2 regions of the Alteribacillus sp. JSM 102045 genome follow, and region 2 is predicted to be linked to the other one. Evidence: a T-box and tRNA genes for the amino acid it is inferred to sense, from the RefSeq annotation. Region 2 holds a T-box; the other holds one or more tRNA genes.
The links. A T-box is a leader RNA that pairs with one kind of tRNA and senses whether it is charged. The one in region 2 lies ahead of leuS (leucine--tRNA ligase), so its partner is inferred to be a tRNA-Leu.

Region 1 (9,278 bases), on a different contig from region 2:
GTTAATTTTGTTTAAAACCTCGTTACACTGCTCTTTAGCAGCCAATAAAAATTTCCCAATAAAAAACAAATTTTTATCTCTATAAAAGTTGCAATCATTTTTGGAACATGATAAGATGTAATTGCTATTTTGTAACCTAGGATCATGATTCACATGATCATAGTGTTTAGCAAGATAAGTAATTTATTTCGTGCGGAAGTCGCACACAGGAGGATCACATGGAACAAGGAACAGTTAAATGGTTTAATGCAGAAAAAGGCTTTGGATTTATTGAGCGTGAAGGAGCAGACGATGTATTTGTTCACTTCTCTGCAATTCAAGAAGAAGGATTCAAAACACTAGAAGAAGGCCAGCAAGTTAACTTCGAGATCGTTGAAGGCGACCGTGGCCCACAAGCTGCAAACGTAACTAAACAGTAATGTTAAACCAATAACCAAAGAACTCTCTGCGGAGAGTTCTTTTTAGTTTCAGAGAACATTAGTAAAACTCGGCTTTAACGGAAACCGCCGAAAGATGGCTAGCTCTGTGGCAATGGTGGCATTAGTAAATCCTGCACGTAGAAAACCGTAGTTTTGCTTATACTTTTTACGAATAAAAGTTTTATACTTTTCTTAACAGTGAAAAAGAGACCCCCATATCCTGGCGGGTCCGTTTTACGATTCATTTTTATAAAAGATTTCTGAATAACTTATAAAAGCTTGCGCAATTCAATCGATTGAAAAATCATTAAGCTAAATGCTGCAAAAAAAGTCTGCCTGCTATAATAAACCGAAAAACATGAAGCGCTGAATTTACAACCCTTCCTTATATTAAACATCATACTCTTCTTAGGCTTTTCTGAAAAGATTGTTCTTCCAGTATTACTATAAATTCTTCTGATTTGATCCTTCCCATGTTTGTGATACCGATTCTCTTGTATCCCCACCTCACTAACATATTTGAATTTCCTCCCGCTTCAATATATCATTCTTAATTTTACCATTTTTCCTTAAACATAAGTTCAATTTTCCTAGGATTAAAAAACAAAAACCGTCATAATAATTATCTTGATTCATATAATGAAAAGGTTAAAAAAAGACGCATTTAAACATAATGAAAAGAAAACAGGAGTGGTAGATGGTATGCAGGTGAAAAACTTTCTTTTGCCCACTGATAAAGTAGTCACATTAGACGTTCACTACACTATCATGGAAGCATTAAAAATATTTAAAGTGTCTGGTTATCGATGTTTACCAGTTATTAAAACAATTCGTTTGTAGGAAATGTGTATAAATCTGATCTTTATGAAGCTTTAACAGAAGGAACACATACAAACAAAGATCCTATTCTTGATTTTATTAGAGATGAAACAGAAGTACTAACTCTCTACACTTCCATTTCACAAAGCGTTCTTTAAAATTCAACGTCTGCCCTATCTTGTCGTAAAAGATAAAAATAACCATTTTGCTGGTATACTGACCCATGCAAATATTATGAATTTGTTAGCTGATTCATGGGGCACCGAGCAAGGGAGAATATACCCTTATTATTACCTCCCATGACTATAACGGTGCTTTAAAAAGATTGATAGAATGCATCAACAAATATTGCAGCATCCGCAGTCTGCTTACGCTAGATTCACATACACAATTTTTACGAAGAGTGATTGTTACCTTACCAAAAGAGATTACACCTCAAGCTTTTTCTCATATTCAAAAAGATATAGAAAAAAGAGGTTTTCGCGTTATCCATACAGAAAGCACTATCGAATAAGAACACCCCGCCTTTTTGCAACAATCTTTAACGTAATTTCTTTATTTATAACGCTTCACTATTTCTAAAAATGTTTTCCCATATGATTCTAGTTTTTGTTTTCCTACCCCTTTTATCTGAAGCATTTGTGACTCATCGGCTGGAAGATAGGCGCATATATCCATTAATGTACGATCAGAAAATACCATATAAGGTGCTATACCCTGCTGTTTAGCAATAGCCACTCGTTCTTTTCTCATTTCCTCGAATAATGGATCTTCTTTAGAGACGTGCTGCGCACTTAACGTTTCTTTTTTCATAACTTTTTGGTTTCCTTTAAGGACATCTAGTGAACGCTGTGTCAGCTTAAGAATTGGATAAGCTCCTTCCATTAACTGAAGATATTGATGAGCAATTAAAAAATCAATAAACTCATTTACGTCTTTTTGTGATTGATTTTTTAATAAACCATATGTTGATAAGGTGTGCAATTTTAGTTGACGGAGCTTTTGATTGGATGAACCGGTTAGAACTTGAGCTACCATTGTTTTTCCATATCTTTCCCTCATTCGTTTCACACAGGAAAAAACCATTTGAGCTTCAGTCGTTACATCTTTTAATGAACGATTATCGGTGCAATGAAGACACTTCCCGCAACTCTCCTGCGGTTTTTCTCCAAAATAACTCAAAATATAGTTTTGCAGGCAATCTTCGGTGTGACAGTAGTTGACCATTTGTCTTAATTTATTGAATTCCATTTCTTTACGAGATTCTTCTAAGCGAGATTGCTCAATTAAATATTGATGAGTATGAATGTCTTTTGGTGAAAACAACAAAATGCAGTCACTGGCTGCTCCATCTCTACCAGCCCTTCCAGCCTCCTGGTAATAAGCTTCAATATTTCTTGGCATCTGTGCATGCAGCACATAGCGGACGTTTGATTTGTTAATTCCCATTCCAAAAGCTGTGGTTGCCACCATCACACTGGACTCGTCATAAACGAAGCGTTCCTGGCCGGCTTCTCTTTGCGCTGCAGTCATTCCTCCATGGTATTTTTCTGCTTTTATATTTTCGTTTTCTAACTTATGGTGAAGCCGTTCTACTTCTTTTCTTGTTGCTGCGTAAACAATACCTGACTGGTCAGGGTGTTTTTTGATGTAATCGATGAGGTAACTGTCACGATCCTGCCCTTTTATAACAGATAAGATTAAATTCTCTCTTTTGAAACCGGTATGAATAATATTGTTCTCAGGTATAGAAAGAGCTCTATTGATATCTGATGAAACCTGTGGAGTTGCTGTAGCTGTAAGAGCAAGCACCGAAATGTGCCTACCGGCAAACTCTAAAAAACGCGGTATAGTGAGATAACTTGGACGAAAATCGTGTCCCCATTGAGAAAGACAGTGTGCTTCATCAATTGCGATAAGAGAGATAGGAACTTTTTTTATTTGGTTTAAAAAAGCTTGATGTTCTAACCTTTCCGGTGCTAAATAAAGTAAGCGGTACTTTCCGTTCTGCAGTTCATTCATGCATTGCTCTGTTTCTTTATAAGTTAAAGAACTATTTATGTAAGTTGCAGAAATCCCGGCCTCGTTGACCTCATCAACCTGATCTTTCATTAAAGAAATCAGAGGGGAAATAACTACCGTTAATCCATCTAACAAAAGAGACGGAATTTGATAACATATCGACTTTCCACCTCCTGTTGGCATCACACCTAAAACGCGCTGCTGTTCGGTAACTTTTTCTATAATTTTTTTTTGTCCAGGACGAAATCGGTCATATCCAAAGTATTCTTTCAAATGTTTTTCCGCTTCTGCTATCATGAACTTCCTCCTGATATAATACGATCCCTAAAAATCTGATATATATTATAACCCTGTTCTAATAGAGAAAAAAGTAAAAAATTTGCAATATTGATTAAGTCAGTTGATTTTAGGGAATATATTAGTTATCAATTAACTTAGAACAGTGGAAGGGGGGCATCCATGGGAAGTTATATGTTGAGAAGAGGTTTTTTTCTCGTAACATTGTCTGGTCTTATTATGGGCTGTACTTTTGAAGATGACTCTTCCAACCAAAAGGAAGAAAGTGAATCTCCTCCTCGGAATTCAGACAACGCTACTAGAGAAGCTGAGGTAGATGAAAATGAAGATTTTCAAGTTGAAACAATCGCCGTAAACCTTAAGTACCTTGGGCTATTCAGCCTTATGGGGATGGTTTTTCGTAACGGAAAGGGAAGGAAATATTGCATTTATTGAAAAGGATGGAAAGGTTAACCGACAGCAAATAGAGCTTGAAAAAGAGACAGCCAGTGAAGGAGAAGGCAGACTTCTCGGTTTTGCCCTCGATGAAGATTTTGATGACAACCAAAAAGCTTATGTTTATCATAATCGTGATAATAATAATCTTTTTAACCGGATCGTGAAGATCAAAAAAGAAGACAACAGCTGGATAGAACAAGAGGTTCTTTTAGAGGAGATACCAGGTGCTGAAATCCATAATGGGGGCCGTTTGAAAATCGGTCCAGAGGAATGCTTTATGCGACAGCAGGTGACGCAAATAGAGAAGAAAACACGCACAGCAGCCGGAAAACCTTGCCGGAAGCATCCTTCGTTTAGAACTCGACTGCAGCATTCCAGAAGACAATCCAATTGAGGATTCTTATGTTATTCTTACGGCCCAGGGATTGATATGGGATGATAACGAAAATTTATATAGCTCAGAACATGGTCCATCTGGTCTTGATGAAAAAAATGCTATAGAACCTGGACAAAGGTCGTTCTTCCATTAAAGAAATCATAGAACACTATCAGATTAGCTTATCCACCTTCAAAGATTGGAGAAGAAAATATAATCACCTTGGCCTCGAAGCCTTACAATCTTCCAAAAGCTGGATCCCCTTATTCGAAAGAAGCAAAATCACAGGCTCTCTCAGGGAAGTATTCTCTGGCGGAGGTTACCATTCGTTTCGGGATATCCAGTCAGTCGGTTTTGCGAAAGTGGATAAAGCAGTATAATGGTTAAAAAGAGATGAAAACCACGGGGAAAAGAGTGAATCGTCCAATGACCAAAGGAAGAACAACCAAATTAGAAGAACGAGTTTTTATAGCTAGAGATTGTATAGAGAATAAGAAGGACTACAAACGATTGCTGGAAGACAAGAAGCAGAAATAAAGCCTAGTATGTCTCGGGTAGGGAAATGCATTGATAATGGACCGATGGAATCTTTTTGGGGCACTCTAAAGTGTGAGAAGTATTATTTACATAAGTTTCATACATTTGATGAGCTGAAACAAGCTATTGTGACTACATGCACTTTTATAATTACGAACGATTACAAAAACGATTAAACGGCCTTACCCCTATGGAATACAGGGATAAAGCCGCTTAGATTCTTTTTATTATTTTTATTGTCTACTTGACGGGGTGCAGTTCATTTATTTGTCTGCTTTTTTTCATTAGAAAAATTTCTTTTTATCTCTTTCTTCTTTTAATATTTCAACTGCTTCCCGAAAGCGCTGTGAATGAACAACCTCTCGTTCTCTTAAAAATTTCAAACCGTCATTTAAGTCGGGATCATCTGACATGTCAATAATCCATTGATATGTTGCACGTGCTTTTTCTTCTGCCGCGATATCCTCATATAAATCCGCTATCGGATCCCCTTTTGCCTGGATATAAGCAGCGGTCCACGGCACTCCGGATGCATTGTGATAATAAAGAGCATTATCATGGTTTGCATAGTGATCACCAAGTCCCGCTGCTTTCATTTGGTCCGGGGTAGCATCTTTTGTCAGTTTATATACCATTGTTGCAATCATTTCTAAATGAGCCAATTCTTCTGTTCCAATATCAGTAAGTAAACCAATCACTTCATCTGGTATAGAATAACGCTGATTTAAATAACGAAGAGCAGCAGAAAGTTCTCCATCCGCTCCGCCATACTGCTCAATTAAAAATCTGGCCAGCATAGGATTACATGTACTCACTCGAACTGGATACTCCAGTTTCTTTTCATAAATCCACATAAGCAGCCTCCCCCTTCTATAGTTGCCACGGCCATGGTGATTGGTTCCAGTTCCAAGGAAAACCACTATAACTGTTTCCGAATTGCTGAAGCGGTCCGTAGTATTGTTCGATTTGCGGCACCAGCTGATGACGGTAATACGCCATCTCGTTAAATTGCTGAATAGCAGCTGTGTCATTTGGATGTGTATCCAAATATAAAGTCAGCTCGACTAATACAAAATCAACGGCCTGCAGTTCCTCCATTAATGGATAGAATTCTTTTGGAAGCTGCTTTTGGCTCATGTTTCATCCCCCCGGGTATAAGATTTTTCATACGGAGAAAATAATACAGGCCAAAGCGTCCCACAAAATAAAGCCTGCTGGGGATTATACTGCGGGAGGCCGGGCGGTTGAAAGCCCAAATAAAGTTCAGGGGGTGTTTCATATGACTTTACCCTGATGGGCGGACAAGGATCAAACGGACTAACATAAGGGTAGTAAAACTTTCGCTGAGTAAATTCTTTCATGCTGATACCTGCCTTTATCCGTTTTACCTCATCCTATGAGTCTTCTTTACTTTTTAGAATGTTTTTTCCAATTTTTTAAAAACGCTTGAATATATTTTAACATCAAAAATGGTACTGATTACTAGGCCGTAAAGCACTACTCCCAATATACTAAGAAGCACTAAGACAATGTTCCCCACCATCGTTGACGGTTCAAAATTAGACCTGCCAAAGAAAATGAAAGAAAGCAGGCCGCTCCAAAATGCTTCTATAAAGCTATTTATTTCTGGTTCTAAATAATAAAGAGGAATAATGACTATAAACAGCATTAGAAAAGATAAAGATATAATAAGAGATATATTCTGCTGTTTTAAAAATCGAATAAACGGCATGGTGTAATACTTTGTTATGGTTTTCAGCCGCAGTAAATGAAGGATCCTGGCTGCTCTTGCCATTTGAAAAAGGGCATCAAGCGGTATAACCGCAATAACGATAAATGGATTGGATTTTATAAACTCCCATTTGTTCCTGCTCGTAAACAGCCTATATAAAAAATCGAGGAAAAATACTCCCCATGTCCCCCAAATCAGGTAGCTGTCAACCCCTGTGTCATACCATAAAGTACCCACAGAGGTAGCAGCTAAAAGAATCATAATAATTTCATAGGTAATGTCTATCTTCGATCGATCCCCGCTTGTTGATGTCATAGGTATGTACACTACTTTCTCTCTTATTTTCAATGCTGAGTTCATTTTACCAATTTGTATTATGAAATTTTTAGTTAAATTTCAGGAAATACCCTTGAACTTTCCTCCTTTTCATTTTATAATATAATTTGTCTTGCGGTTGTGGCGGAACTGGCAGACGCGCACGGTTCAGGTCCGTGTGGGCATTATCGCCCTTGGAGGTTCGAATCCTCTCAACCGCACCAAACTTTCTCCCTTTTATTCCTTTAAATATTATAATTTATATATAACAACGCTGTTATAAGCAGCGTTGTTTTTTTAATCAGTAGGATTCGGTATGGAAATTTATGATTCAACAAACAATTATTTGGGAAGACAGTTGGGAAGGCAATATCAGCCTTCCTAGTCAGAGGGCAGTTTGAGGTGATAAGGTGGAAAAACTTGCGGATTGGATGAAAAATGCGAACTACACTATTGTTATGACAGGTGCTGGAATGTCCACTGAAAGCGGGTTACCTGACTTTCGATCTAACAAAGGCATATGGAAAGATCGCGATCCTATCGCTTTAGCTAGCACCGAAGCATTGGAATATAACCGGGAAGCATTCTTTTCTTTTTACCAATCAAGAATAAAGGCTCTAGAGGAAGTAAAACCCAATAGCGGGCATTATAGACTTGCAGATTGGGAACAACGCGGAATCCTGAAAAGTCTTATTACTCAAAATGTTGACGGCCTTCATTCTAAAGCCGGCAGCAGAAATACGGCAGAGCTTCATGGATCTATTGCTGAGCTTCGCTGTCATGATTGCGGTTACCAAATACCTAGCGAGGCCTACTTGGAAAATAATACAACTTGCCCCAAGTGCAGTGGGTTTTTTCGTCCGAATGTTGTTCTATTTGGAGAAATGCTGCCAGAGAATGCATTATTGTTTGCTCAGCAGGAAACAGCCAAGGCCGACTTATTTATTGTGCTGGGTTCAAGTTTATCAGTAGCACCAGCTTCAGCTTTTCCAGCTGAAGCAAAAGAAAACGGAGCAAAGCTTGTTATCATTAATAAAACTACTACCGAACTAGATGATTACGCCGATTTAGTCATTCAAGAAAGAAGCATAGGTGATGTTTTAAATGAAACAAACAAATTATTATAAAAAAACAGCCTGAGGGCAAGTTCAAGTGACCCTCAGGCTGTTTTTATATTAACAGAACGAGTCTTTAGATTTTGGGACGGATAAGCCGAATAGCGGCCGTAAGAACAGAGCTAAAAATGTTCCAGCCAGAGCAAGAACGCCCCAGATATAACCATGCAAGCTAAAGGAGGCAATTCCTCCAAAGTAAGCACCAATATTACAACCAAATGCCAGACGGGCTCCATATCCCATCATTAATCCGCCAATGACAGAGGCTGCTGCGTTTTTGCCAGTAATGTTGTTAAAACGGAAAAGACCTCCAGCTGCAGAAGCAAGAAATGCTCCTAAAATAACACCGAAGTTCAGTACTGTTGTAGAATCAGCAAAAATAGAAGCTTGCAGCTGGTCTGCATTAGCCTGCCAATATCCCCAGCTTGATACATCAATGCCAACAGCTTCAGCAGCTTTTGATCCCCAAAGAGCAAATGCGGACGTAATTCCCCACGGCTGCCCGCGAGTCATTAAAGTCAAAGCATTTAAAACTGCGAGCACGATGGCAGCAGTAAATAATGGCCATGATCCTCTAAAAATCCGTTTCCATCCCTTAGCTGAAGGTAAAGCTGCCATTTTTGGCGGGTTCTTTTTCTTTTCAATCCGAAGTGTAACAAGAATAATGCCCCCGAAAAATATAATAGAAACAAACCAGGCTCCAAAATATCCAAGTCCTGTAGACGTCGCTATTGAAACCGGCTCAAAGGCTGGCAGATCATTCGTCCAAAAATCAAAATGATAAGCTCCAATAGTGGCACCTATAATAAAGAAGAGCAAAGTAATAAACATTACGGAGCGTCCGCCGCCGACAGCATACAGTGTTCCCGAAGCACAGCCGCCTCCAAGCTGCATGCCAATTCCAAACATAAACGCACCAACTATAAGACTAATTCCTACTGGAGAAACATAGCCTTCAGCCGTTCCTCCAAAGAAAGTGAAACCAGTCGCTAAAATAGGTGCAAATAATGTTACGGCAACAGCAAGCATTATCATATGCGACCGCAGAGCCTGCCCGTTGCCTACTGACATCAATCGTCTAAAAGCAGAAGTAAAACCAAAGCGTGCATGGAACAAAGTGTATCCTAATAAAAGGCCTATAATAAGCAGTATTGGCTGCACGATATCCTGTGTTATTGACAAAAAAATAAACAGTATCGCTGCAGCAA
Region 2 (9,278 bases):
AAGGCATGGCGGCGGTGCTTTTTCCGGCAAAGATCCTACTAAAGTGGACCGTTCTGCATCTTATGCTGCTCGTTATGTTGCCAAGAACATTGTGGCGGCAGGACTGGCGGAAAAGTGCGAAGTCCAGCTTGCGTATGCTATTGGGGTAGCTGAGCCTGTTTCCATTTCCATTGAAACGTTCGGAACAGGAATAGTTTCTGAAGACCTGCTCGTTAAGCTAGTACGTGAAAACTTTGATCTGCGTCCGGCGGGCATTATTAAAATGCTGAATCTGCGCCGGCCGATTTACCGGCAGACTGCTGCTTATGGACATTTTGGCCGCACGGACATCGACCTTCCTTGGGAGACAACCGATAAAGCCGATGTATTGAAACAAATGGCAGCAGAAGTAAAATAATAAAAAGAGAGAGCCTGACATCGCTTTTCAGCGGGTGCAGGCTCTTTTCTTGCACTGTATAAAAGTATAAGAGATTTTATTTCTAAACAGTATAAGTTAAAACTACGGCATTCAACGTACAGGACGTACTAATGCGGCCGTTGTCACAGGGCGTGGTGTTTTTAATACTATCAAATGGACAATATAATCGGAAGATAGTATAAGTGCAACTAACGCCACTGCCATCCCCTTCCAGGCGTGTCAATCTGCAATTTTTCTTTAGCCGGTTACCTTTTAAATGACAAGCAGAGTTTTCTAATTATTCGTAAATTAAATCTTCGAATGTTCCTTCGGCATTGATTTGCTGTAATTCTTTTCTGACAATCTCAGCCAGATGCTTTTGGGATGTGACCTCAAAGACAGCGAGCGCTTTGCTCCAGCTTTTAGCACCTTCTTCTTTTTTATCAAGAAATATTAAGTTTCTTCCTTTTTGATAAAGCAATTCGCCGAAAACATACATGTTGTTGGAATCAATGCAGCGTTTAATGCCTTTTTCACACCAAAATACTGAGCTCTCGTACTGCTTTTGATTAGTTAACGATTTCGTAAGTGTATAAATTAAGCGGAGTTCTATAGAGACATTTTTAATTCGTTTTAGCTGGTGAAGGTTATAGAGAGCTTCTTTACATATTTTTGAAGCCTTTTTATAATCTTTTTCCAGGTCATAAAAGATAGCCAGCGTGTTCATCATTTCCCCTTTACGTTCAGTAAATGTAGGATTGTCATCCACACTGAATGCCTCGTTTATTAATTGGACAGCTTCCTCTGTTTTTCGATCCAGGTGGTAAAGACAGATGCTCTCATGCCACATCATATATTGCTTATAGTAGCCTTGCTGGAAAAGGGGATTGGCTTTTTCATACTGAAGAATAGAACGAATTTCTTTGTATTCCTGGTTAAACCGAAATTCTTTCAGCTGCTCGAACACTTCTTCTACATAATCAGGCCTGTCCGATCTAGCTTCTTCAAAAAAGTAATACATGTCGGCTCCAAGACGCTCGGAAATCTGAAAAAGGGTGTTGGAGTAAGGTATGATAGTGCCGTTTTCAATTTTGCTCACTTGAGCTTGCGTGCAGATTCCATTAGCAAGGTCAGCTTGTGTCAAACTATGATACCTTCTTAACTCTTGAATTTTTTTTCCCACTCTGGAAAAATCCATTTTTTCGTCCCCTCCCCGTATATGCCTATAATTATCATAATCGAAGAGAATGGAAGAAGGAAGTAGAAAATTTCGGAAAAATGAAATAAGAAACGTCGTTAGCCAAAATTCACGTTTTTTCAACATATTTTATACTCAAATAGAACCACGACATAGTTAGAAGTTAGGGGAGGTGACAAGTAGTATGAAAACAATAATTTCTGCTTTATTCTTAACCTTGGCTATTATATTTAGCACTACTGGCGGCACTTTTGATATTTCTTATGATGCGTTTCTCGTTTTTGATCTTCCACATAAACATTAAGGACAAGCTTTCCTTTCAACTCGCCAATGGCGGGTTTTATTTTTACCCAACGAGGAAAACAACAGTTTCATGTGCCGCCTGCAATATATGTAACTGAAAGAAAAGCTAAGCCTCTTTTAAACGATTTGGCTTTGCCTCTATTTAAAACATAGTATAGGCTGCTGCGCCTCTGTCATCGCCTTTGAGGCTCGCCAATCGGCGAGTTTTCTTTATACTATCTTGGATGAATAAAAGGAAGATAGTATAAGTGCAACTACATCTCTGCCGGCGCCTTACGGCTTGGCACTCGATGAGTTTTCTTTATACTATCTTAAAAGAATGATTAGAAAGATAGTATAAGTGCAACTACGCCTCTGTCATCGCCTTTCAGGCTCGTCAATCGTCGAGTTTTCTTTATAGTATTTTCCCTTTTCTATATACGAGTTTCGGACTCTTTGCATTTCCTGGAAGTCTTCTTCGTTAAGGTCGCGAACGACTTTTGCAGGGCGTCCGAGGGCTAGTGTTCTTGGCGGGATCGTTTTTCCAGGTGGGACGAGGCTGCCGGCTCCTATGAAAGCTTCTTCGCCTATTTCAGCACCGTCAAGTATTTGTGCTCCCATACCGATCAGAGCGTTTTTTCGAATAATGGCGCTGTGTAAAAGGACCATGTGGCCGACAGTAACATCGTCTTCGAGAATGAGCGGGTTTTTTGGACTTTGATGCAGGACGGAATTGTCTTGTATATTGACTCGGTTGCCTATTACCGTAGGGGCTACATCTCCTCGAATGACTGAATTAAACCATACACTTGAATCCTCTCCAATAGACACATCGCCGGTAATTGTAACATAATCCGCAATGTATGCGGACTTAGCTATATTTGGGGATGTTCCTTTATATGAATAGATCATCACATGTCCTCCCAACTTTTTAGTAAATTCCTATTATCTAATGTAAGTTTAGCAAAAAAAGTAGTAAAATGAATAGAGCAATCTCTATGATAAGAAGGGTAATGGATGGTTGTTGGGAAAGGCAGGTTTTAGAAAATGATGAAAAACTGGATGTGTGATCGTGCTCGAGGAACTGTCTTGATTGTTCATGGAGCAGGAGAACATCACGGCCGTTATAGCTGGGTCATTCAATACCTGAATAAGCAAAGATTTCATGTCGTCAGCGGTGACTTGCCAGGACATGGCAGGACAAGAGGAAAAAGGGGGCATATCGACCACTTTGACCAATACATAGATGCTCTATACGCCTGGTATAAAGAAGCGGCGTCTTATGAACTCCCTGTTTTTATTTTCGGGCACAGTGTGGGGGGACTTATCGTTATACGTGCTTTAATGGAAAAATATATGCCGGTAAAAGGGGTTATACTATCTTCTCCTTGTCTAGGCTTATATGAATACCCGAATAGATTGGCAGATGTCGCCACGAGAATGTTTCATAGAATCACCCCAACTTTAACAGCTAAATCGGGACTGCAAGCAGAACGTATAACACGTGACCCTGAAGCGCGTGCTGCCTATGAGAAAGACGAATTTAATACTTCCGTTGTTACAGCCAGATGGTATCAAGAAACATTAAAAGCAATGAAACGAAGCTTGCTTGAAGCAGAAAGGTTTCCGAACATACCACTTTTGGTCATGCAGGCTGGAGAAGATTATATTGTGGATAAGCATGCATCCCACCGCTGGTTTAATAGGCTGGAAATTGCCGACCGTTCTATGAAAGAATGGAAAAGTCTTTATCATGAACTGCTGAACGAACCGGAACGCGAAGAAGTCTTTCGCTTTATGATGAATTTCATTCACCAACGACTATAGCATGTGAAATAATAAAGGAGGATCCTTGTGAAGGTACCAACGAAAACATGGACACTTATGTATCGTATTTTTAAGGAAGTTATCCCAGAAGTACATCAAATTCTAGGAGAGTGGAAAAAAAGGGCAGAGAAGATACCAGATGATGAACTGCGCCAGCATGCTCTTGGGAGTATTGAAAAAAAAGCTTTCCATTGTGAAGGTGCGGGTGTTTATGCGCTACTAACAAGAGAAGAAAAGCGCACGGACCTGCTTCAATTTATTATTGCTTACCAAACAATTAGTGATTATCTAGACAGCTTGTGCGATTGGAGCAAATCACAGGATCCAGAAGATTTCCGAATGCTTCATTCAGCGATGAAGCATGCTCTTGATCCATCCGCAGATAAAGACGATTATTATAAATTCCACCAGGCAAAAGAAGACGGAGGATATTTGAAGTCATTAGTGGAGACATGCCAGCAGACGTTAAATACTTTTCCAGGCTTTGAAAACTCTCAAGGTGAAATGGAAGAGCTGTCAGCATATTACCGGGACCTTCAAGTATATAAACATGTAGTCAAAGCAGATAGAGAGCCGCTGCTGAAAGATTGGTTTGAGAAACATAATAATAACCTGCCTGACATGACGTGGTATGAGTTTAGTGCCTGCGCAGGATCTACATTAGGGATATTTTCACTTGCTGCATATGCTTCGAGAAGTCATTTAGCAAAGGTGCAGGCTCAATCTATTAAAGCAGCCTATTTTCCTTATGTACAAGGTCTTCATATTTTAATGGATTACTTTATTGATCAAGAAGAAGATCTTAGAGATGATGAGCTGAATTTCTGTGCTTATTATCCAGATGAAGAAAAACTGGTTGAAAGGGTTCGGCATTTTAAACAGCAAGCTGTCAAAAGTGTGTCCATTCTCCCTGACGCTAAATTTCATTATATGATTAGCAAAGGGATAGTTGCTATATATTTAGCTGATGATAAAGTGCAGACTAATCCTGATTTGAAATCTACTGCTAATCGATTCATCCGCTTCAGCGGACTTCCAACTGCATTCTTTTATTTTAACTCCTGGATTTACAGGCGGAAAACTCAAGCACTCCACGGCGAGACGTAATGAAAAAGACATGCGCTGGCGCGGGGCTCTTGTGACGCTTATTATGCTCCTGACTTATTAAATGTAAAAAGCAGCCGGTTCCAATAATTCTGGAACCGGCCTATTTGATTCGTTTGCTTTTTTCTATCTGTGTGTATTGAAAATTTATTTATTCACCTTTTTCTACGACAGTGAGCTTTCCGGTGTCCGGTGAAATTACAAGACCGTGAATGGGTGTGTTTTCTGGTAATAAAGGGTGGCGTCTAATAATATCCACACTTTGTTTCACACTGTCTTCTACATCGTCAAACCCATGAAGCCATTTATCTACATCCACCCCTGCATAGGAGGCTGCTTCAATTTTTGTAAGGTCGATTCCTTTATCTTCTGCTTTATTTAAAATAGATTTGGATTCGAGCCCGGTCATCCCGCACCCATAGTGCCCTATGACAGCTACTTCTTCTGCTTGTAGCTCATATAAAGCGACAATAATGCTCCGCATAATACTTCCAAAGGGATGGGAGATCATAGCTCCTGCGTTTTTAATAATTTTAGCGTCCCCATTGGAAAGATTTAATGCGCGTGGAAGCATCTCCAAAAGCCGGGTATCCATGCATGTGAGAATGACAATTTTTTTGTCGGGGAATTTGCTCGTCTGGTATTTTTCATAATCTTTTTTCTCTACAAATTTTTCATTAAATTCAAGAATAGAATCCAGCACTGACATTCTGCTCACACTCCTTTTTCTTTACATGGTTAGTTTCTGAAAAATTTGTATAAAAGTCAAGAAATAAGATAAATGCAGATAACATGTAACTAGCTTAAAAAAGGCTGAGGGTGCGCGCCCCGGCCACCAAGATTATTTTTTCTCTAATGCTATAATAAACGGTGGATTGTTCACCTGATTCATAAATTCATAGCGAAGAACCTGAACTTCTCTTTGGTCAAGCTGTGCAGAAAATGTCTCTACTTTTTGTTTTTCCTTCTTACCCTCTTCATGCCCGTGATATATAACGAGAATGATAAGGGCTCCAGACTGCATGATTTCAAGTAATTGCGAAACAGCTTGAATAGTTGTTTCACCTTTAGTGGTAATTGATTTGTCACCGCTAGGAAGGTAACCAAGATTAAAAACTGCTGCTTTCAGTAAGGTAAGCTCCTCTTTGGGAATGCATGTGACTGCTTGTTCATGCCCGTTTTGTATTAAGGATACCCGGTGTGCAAGATGATGTTCTTTGAGCCGGGCCTTGGTTTTTTCAATGGCTGCAAGTTGAATGTCAAAGCTGTAGACTTTACCACTATCTCCTACTTTTTTGGCAAGATAGAGAGTATCTAAGCCATTTCCAGCGGTAGCGTCCACCGCAATATCTCCCTCTGTTAAACAGCGGTCGATCAGCTCACGAACAAATGGAAGAATGCCGGGCAGGATCATTTTACAGCTGCTGGCTCTGGTTCGTAGTATTTGCCCTGCCAGCTGTTTCTATTTTTTAACTCGTTATCAATCGCATTAAGAACTTCCCATTTGTTTAAACTCCACATCGGGCCGATCATTAAATCAGAAGGGCCGTCCCCAGTTAATCGGTGGACAATCATTTCAGGCGGAAACATTTCAAGCTGGTCAACAACCAGTTTCACATAATCTTCTTTGTTCATGAGATCAACCATGCCTTTTTCATATTGTTTTACCATAGGGGTCCGCTTCAGTAAGTGCAGAAGATGAATTTTAATTCCTTGGACGTCCAGCTTGGCAACTTCCTTTGCTGTTTCTTTCATCATTTCGTTTGATTCAAGCGGAAGACCATTAATAATGTGTGAGCAAACACGTATACCATGTTTTCGGAGCTTGTTTACTCCATCTTTATAGCACTGGTAATCGTGAGCACGGTTGATGATCATAGCGGTTCTTTCATGAACGGTTTGCAGTCCCAGCTCCACCCATAAATATGTTCGTTCATTTAACTCTGCAAGGTATTCCACCACATCATCAGGAAGGCAGTCTGGTCTCGTTGCAATTGCCAGCCCTACAACATCTTCTTGTTCGAGGATGACTTCGAAAAGTTCCCTAAGTTCTTCTACAGGTGCATAAGTGTTGCTGAAAGCCTGAAAATAGCCGATATATTTTCCTTGCTTCCATTTTTTATGCATTCTATTTTTTATTGTGTGAAATTGAGTAACAAGGTCGTCTTTCCTGTCACCTGCAAAATCACCGGATCCACGCTCTGAACAAAACGTACATCCGCCAGAGGCTACTTTTCCATCGCGGTTAGGACAGTTAAATCCGGCATCTAGTGGTATCTTAAATATTTTTTCTCCGAAATGTTCCCGAAGATGATAATTCCATGTATGGTACCGTTTCTCTCCCCACGAGAGAGGCACGGGTTCTTGATTTGGCTGAAACATTATCTATCTCTCCTTAAAACTAGGCCTTTGCATTTCTTCCCTTGTATTTTAGCATGTTATAATAATAAAGCCCAAATTGTGAATGATAGTTTTTTTTAATAGGACAGGAGCGTTTAGTTTTTAATAATTTGGATTACACTGTTTTTATTAATGAAAGTCTTGACAGAAAAATAGGAAATTCATAAAATATCAAGTATTGACAGACGACCGCGAATTGTAAAATGAATAAAAGAAAAACATGGAGAAGGATCAGTAATGGTCATGCCGGGTATCAGAGAGCTAGCGGTTGGTGGAAGCTAGACGAAAGCTGCCATGAACTCCCCTTTTAGTTGCAAAGGAGAAGGAAAAGTAACCTTTGACGTATCATCCGCGTTACGGATATTAAGAGCGGGTATGCTTGTTTTAAAAGCATGCCAACCAGGGTGGTACCGCGGGAACTACAACTAATAACCTCTCGTCCCTAAAGTAAGCATGCTAGGGATGGGAGGTTTTTCTGCATTGTTGGAGAAAGCAGCCAGTTTTATCGATAAACAGTATAAGGCGGCCTATAACTCTCAGGCTCGTTCTAATCACGAATGAATGTACTCATGATTGTATTAAAAAGATGAAGGAGGTTGACGTACAATGGCGTTTTCGCATAAAGACATAGAAAAAAAGTGGCAGCAATATTGGGAAGAAAATAAAACATTTAAAACGTCTGATAAACCGGGAGAAGGACCAGATTTTTACGCTCTCGATATGTTTCCGTATCCCTCAGGAGCAGGGCTTCACGTAGGTCATCCAGAAGGTTATACGGCAACGGATATACTATCACGTATGAAGCGCATGCAGGGTTATAATGTGCTCCATCCAATGGGATGGGATGCTTTTGGTTTACCTGCAGAACAGTTTGCGCTTGATACAGGAAAACACCCTCGGGAATTCACCCAGGCAAATATTGAAACATTTAAAAGACAAATCAAGTCGCTCGGATTCTCTTATGATTGGGACCGTGAGATTAATACAACTGATCCCAAATACTATAAATGGACTCAGTGGATCTTTCTGCAGCTCTACAAAAAAGGTCTGGCTTATATGGATGAAGTAGCCGTAAACTGGTGTCCAGCCCTTGGCACAGTACTCGCCAATGAAGAAGTGATTGACGGAGTAAGTGAGCGGGGGGGACATCCTGTAGAACGCCGTCCGATGAAACAATGGATGCTGAAAATTACCGAGTATGCAGATCGTTTGCTCGAAGACCTGGAAGAGTTGGACTGGCCTGAAAGTGTAAAGGATATGCAGCGGAATTGGATCGGTCGTTCAGAAGGCGCGGAGGTACACTTTGGAATTGAAGGTACAGACGAAACTTTTACGGTATTTACAACGCGTCCGGATACATTATTTGGTGCTACGTACTGCGTTTTTGCTCCGGAGCATGAATTGGTTGATAAAATCACTACTTCTGAACAAAAAAATGAGGTGGAAGCATACAAAAAAGAAGTTGGTACAAAGAGTGATCTGGAGCGGACGGAGCTTCAAAAAGAAAAGACAGGTGTTTTCACTGGTGCTTATGCTGTAAATCCGGTAAACGGTGAAAAACTTCCAATCTGGATTGCAGACTATGTATTAGTAAGTTACGGCAGCGGCGCAATTATGGCGGTACCAGGTCATGATGAACGTGACTACGAATTTGCGAAACAATTTGAGCTTCCAATTGTGGAAGTAGTAGAAGGCGGAAATCTGGAGGAAGAAGCATACACAGAGGATGGGCCGCATGTAAACTCAGAATTTTTAAATGGCCTTTACACAGAGGAAGCTATTAGCAAAATGATTGAAAGGTTAGAAAAAGAGGGGAAAGGTAAAAAGCAGATTACCTACCGCCTCCGCGATTGGCTCTTTAGCCGTCAGCGTTATTGGGGAGAGCCTATTCCTGTTATTCATTGGGAGGATGGCACGATGAGCGCTGTTCCTGAAAACGAACTGCCATTAGAGCTTCCGGAAATGGATGAATTCAAACCATCTGGTACAGGAGAATCTCCGCTTGCCAATGCAAAAGAATGGCTTGAAGTCACCGATCCAGAAACAGGTATGAAAGGGCGCCGTGAAACA

Region 1: it encodes a tRNA-Leu, which carries the amino acid that the T-box ahead of leuS (leucine--tRNA ligase) is inferred to sense. The anticodon was not compared.

The regions. Positions count from the first base shown of each region.
Region 1 is NZ_JBHFQG010000014.1:54,768-64,045, reverse strand. Features, by position in the region: gene ACE1TI_RS11250 (cold-shock protein) at 219-419, shown strand; gene recQ (DNA helicase RecQ) at 1,794-3,557, opposite strand; gene ACE1TI_RS11240 (hypothetical protein) at 3,720-3,992, shown strand; gene ACE1TI_RS11235 (PQQ-dependent sugar dehydrogenase) at 3,925-4,389, shown strand; gene ACE1TI_RS11230 (PQQ-dependent sugar dehydrogenase) at 4,340-4,525, shown strand; gene ACE1TI_RS11225 (helix-turn-helix domain-containing protein) at 4,500-4,751, shown strand; gene ACE1TI_RS11220 (hypothetical protein) at 4,786-4,908, shown strand; partial or broken gene ACE1TI_RS11215 (transposase) at 4,908-5,125, shown strand; gene ACE1TI_RS11210 (manganese catalase family protein) at 5,193-5,762, opposite strand; gene ACE1TI_RS11205 (spore coat protein CotJB) at 5,779-6,045, opposite strand; gene ACE1TI_RS11200 (spore coat associated protein CotJA) at 6,042-6,269, opposite strand; gene ACE1TI_RS11195 (hypothetical protein) at 6,323-6,967, opposite strand; tRNA gene ACE1TI_RS11190 (tRNA-Leu) at 7,091-7,179, shown strand; gene ACE1TI_RS11185 (NAD-dependent protein deacylase) at 7,366-8,082, shown strand; gene ACE1TI_RS11180 (YeeE/YedE family protein) at 8,131-9,278, opposite strand, start outside.
Region 2 is NZ_JBHFQG010000004.1:128,268-137,545, reverse strand. Features, by position in the region: gene metK (methionine adenosyltransferase) at 1-397, shown strand, start outside; gene ACE1TI_RS04475 (helix-turn-helix domain-containing protein) at 696-1,595, opposite strand; gene ACE1TI_RS04470 (gamma carbonic anhydrase) at 2,256-2,789, opposite strand; gene ACE1TI_RS04465 (alpha/beta hydrolase) at 2,925-3,704, shown strand; gene ACE1TI_RS04460 (tetraprenyl-beta-curcumene synthase family protein) at 3,732-4,811, shown strand; gene ACE1TI_RS04455 (beta-class carbonic anhydrase) at 4,960-5,517, opposite strand; gene mnmM (tRNA 5-(aminomethyl)-2-thiouridylate-methyltransferase MnmM) at 5,650-6,222, opposite strand; gene mnmL (tRNA modification radical SAM protein MnmL/YtqA) at 6,219-7,190, opposite strand; T-box leader at 7,421-7,655, shown strand; gene leuS (leucine--tRNA ligase) at 7,815-9,278, shown strand, end outside.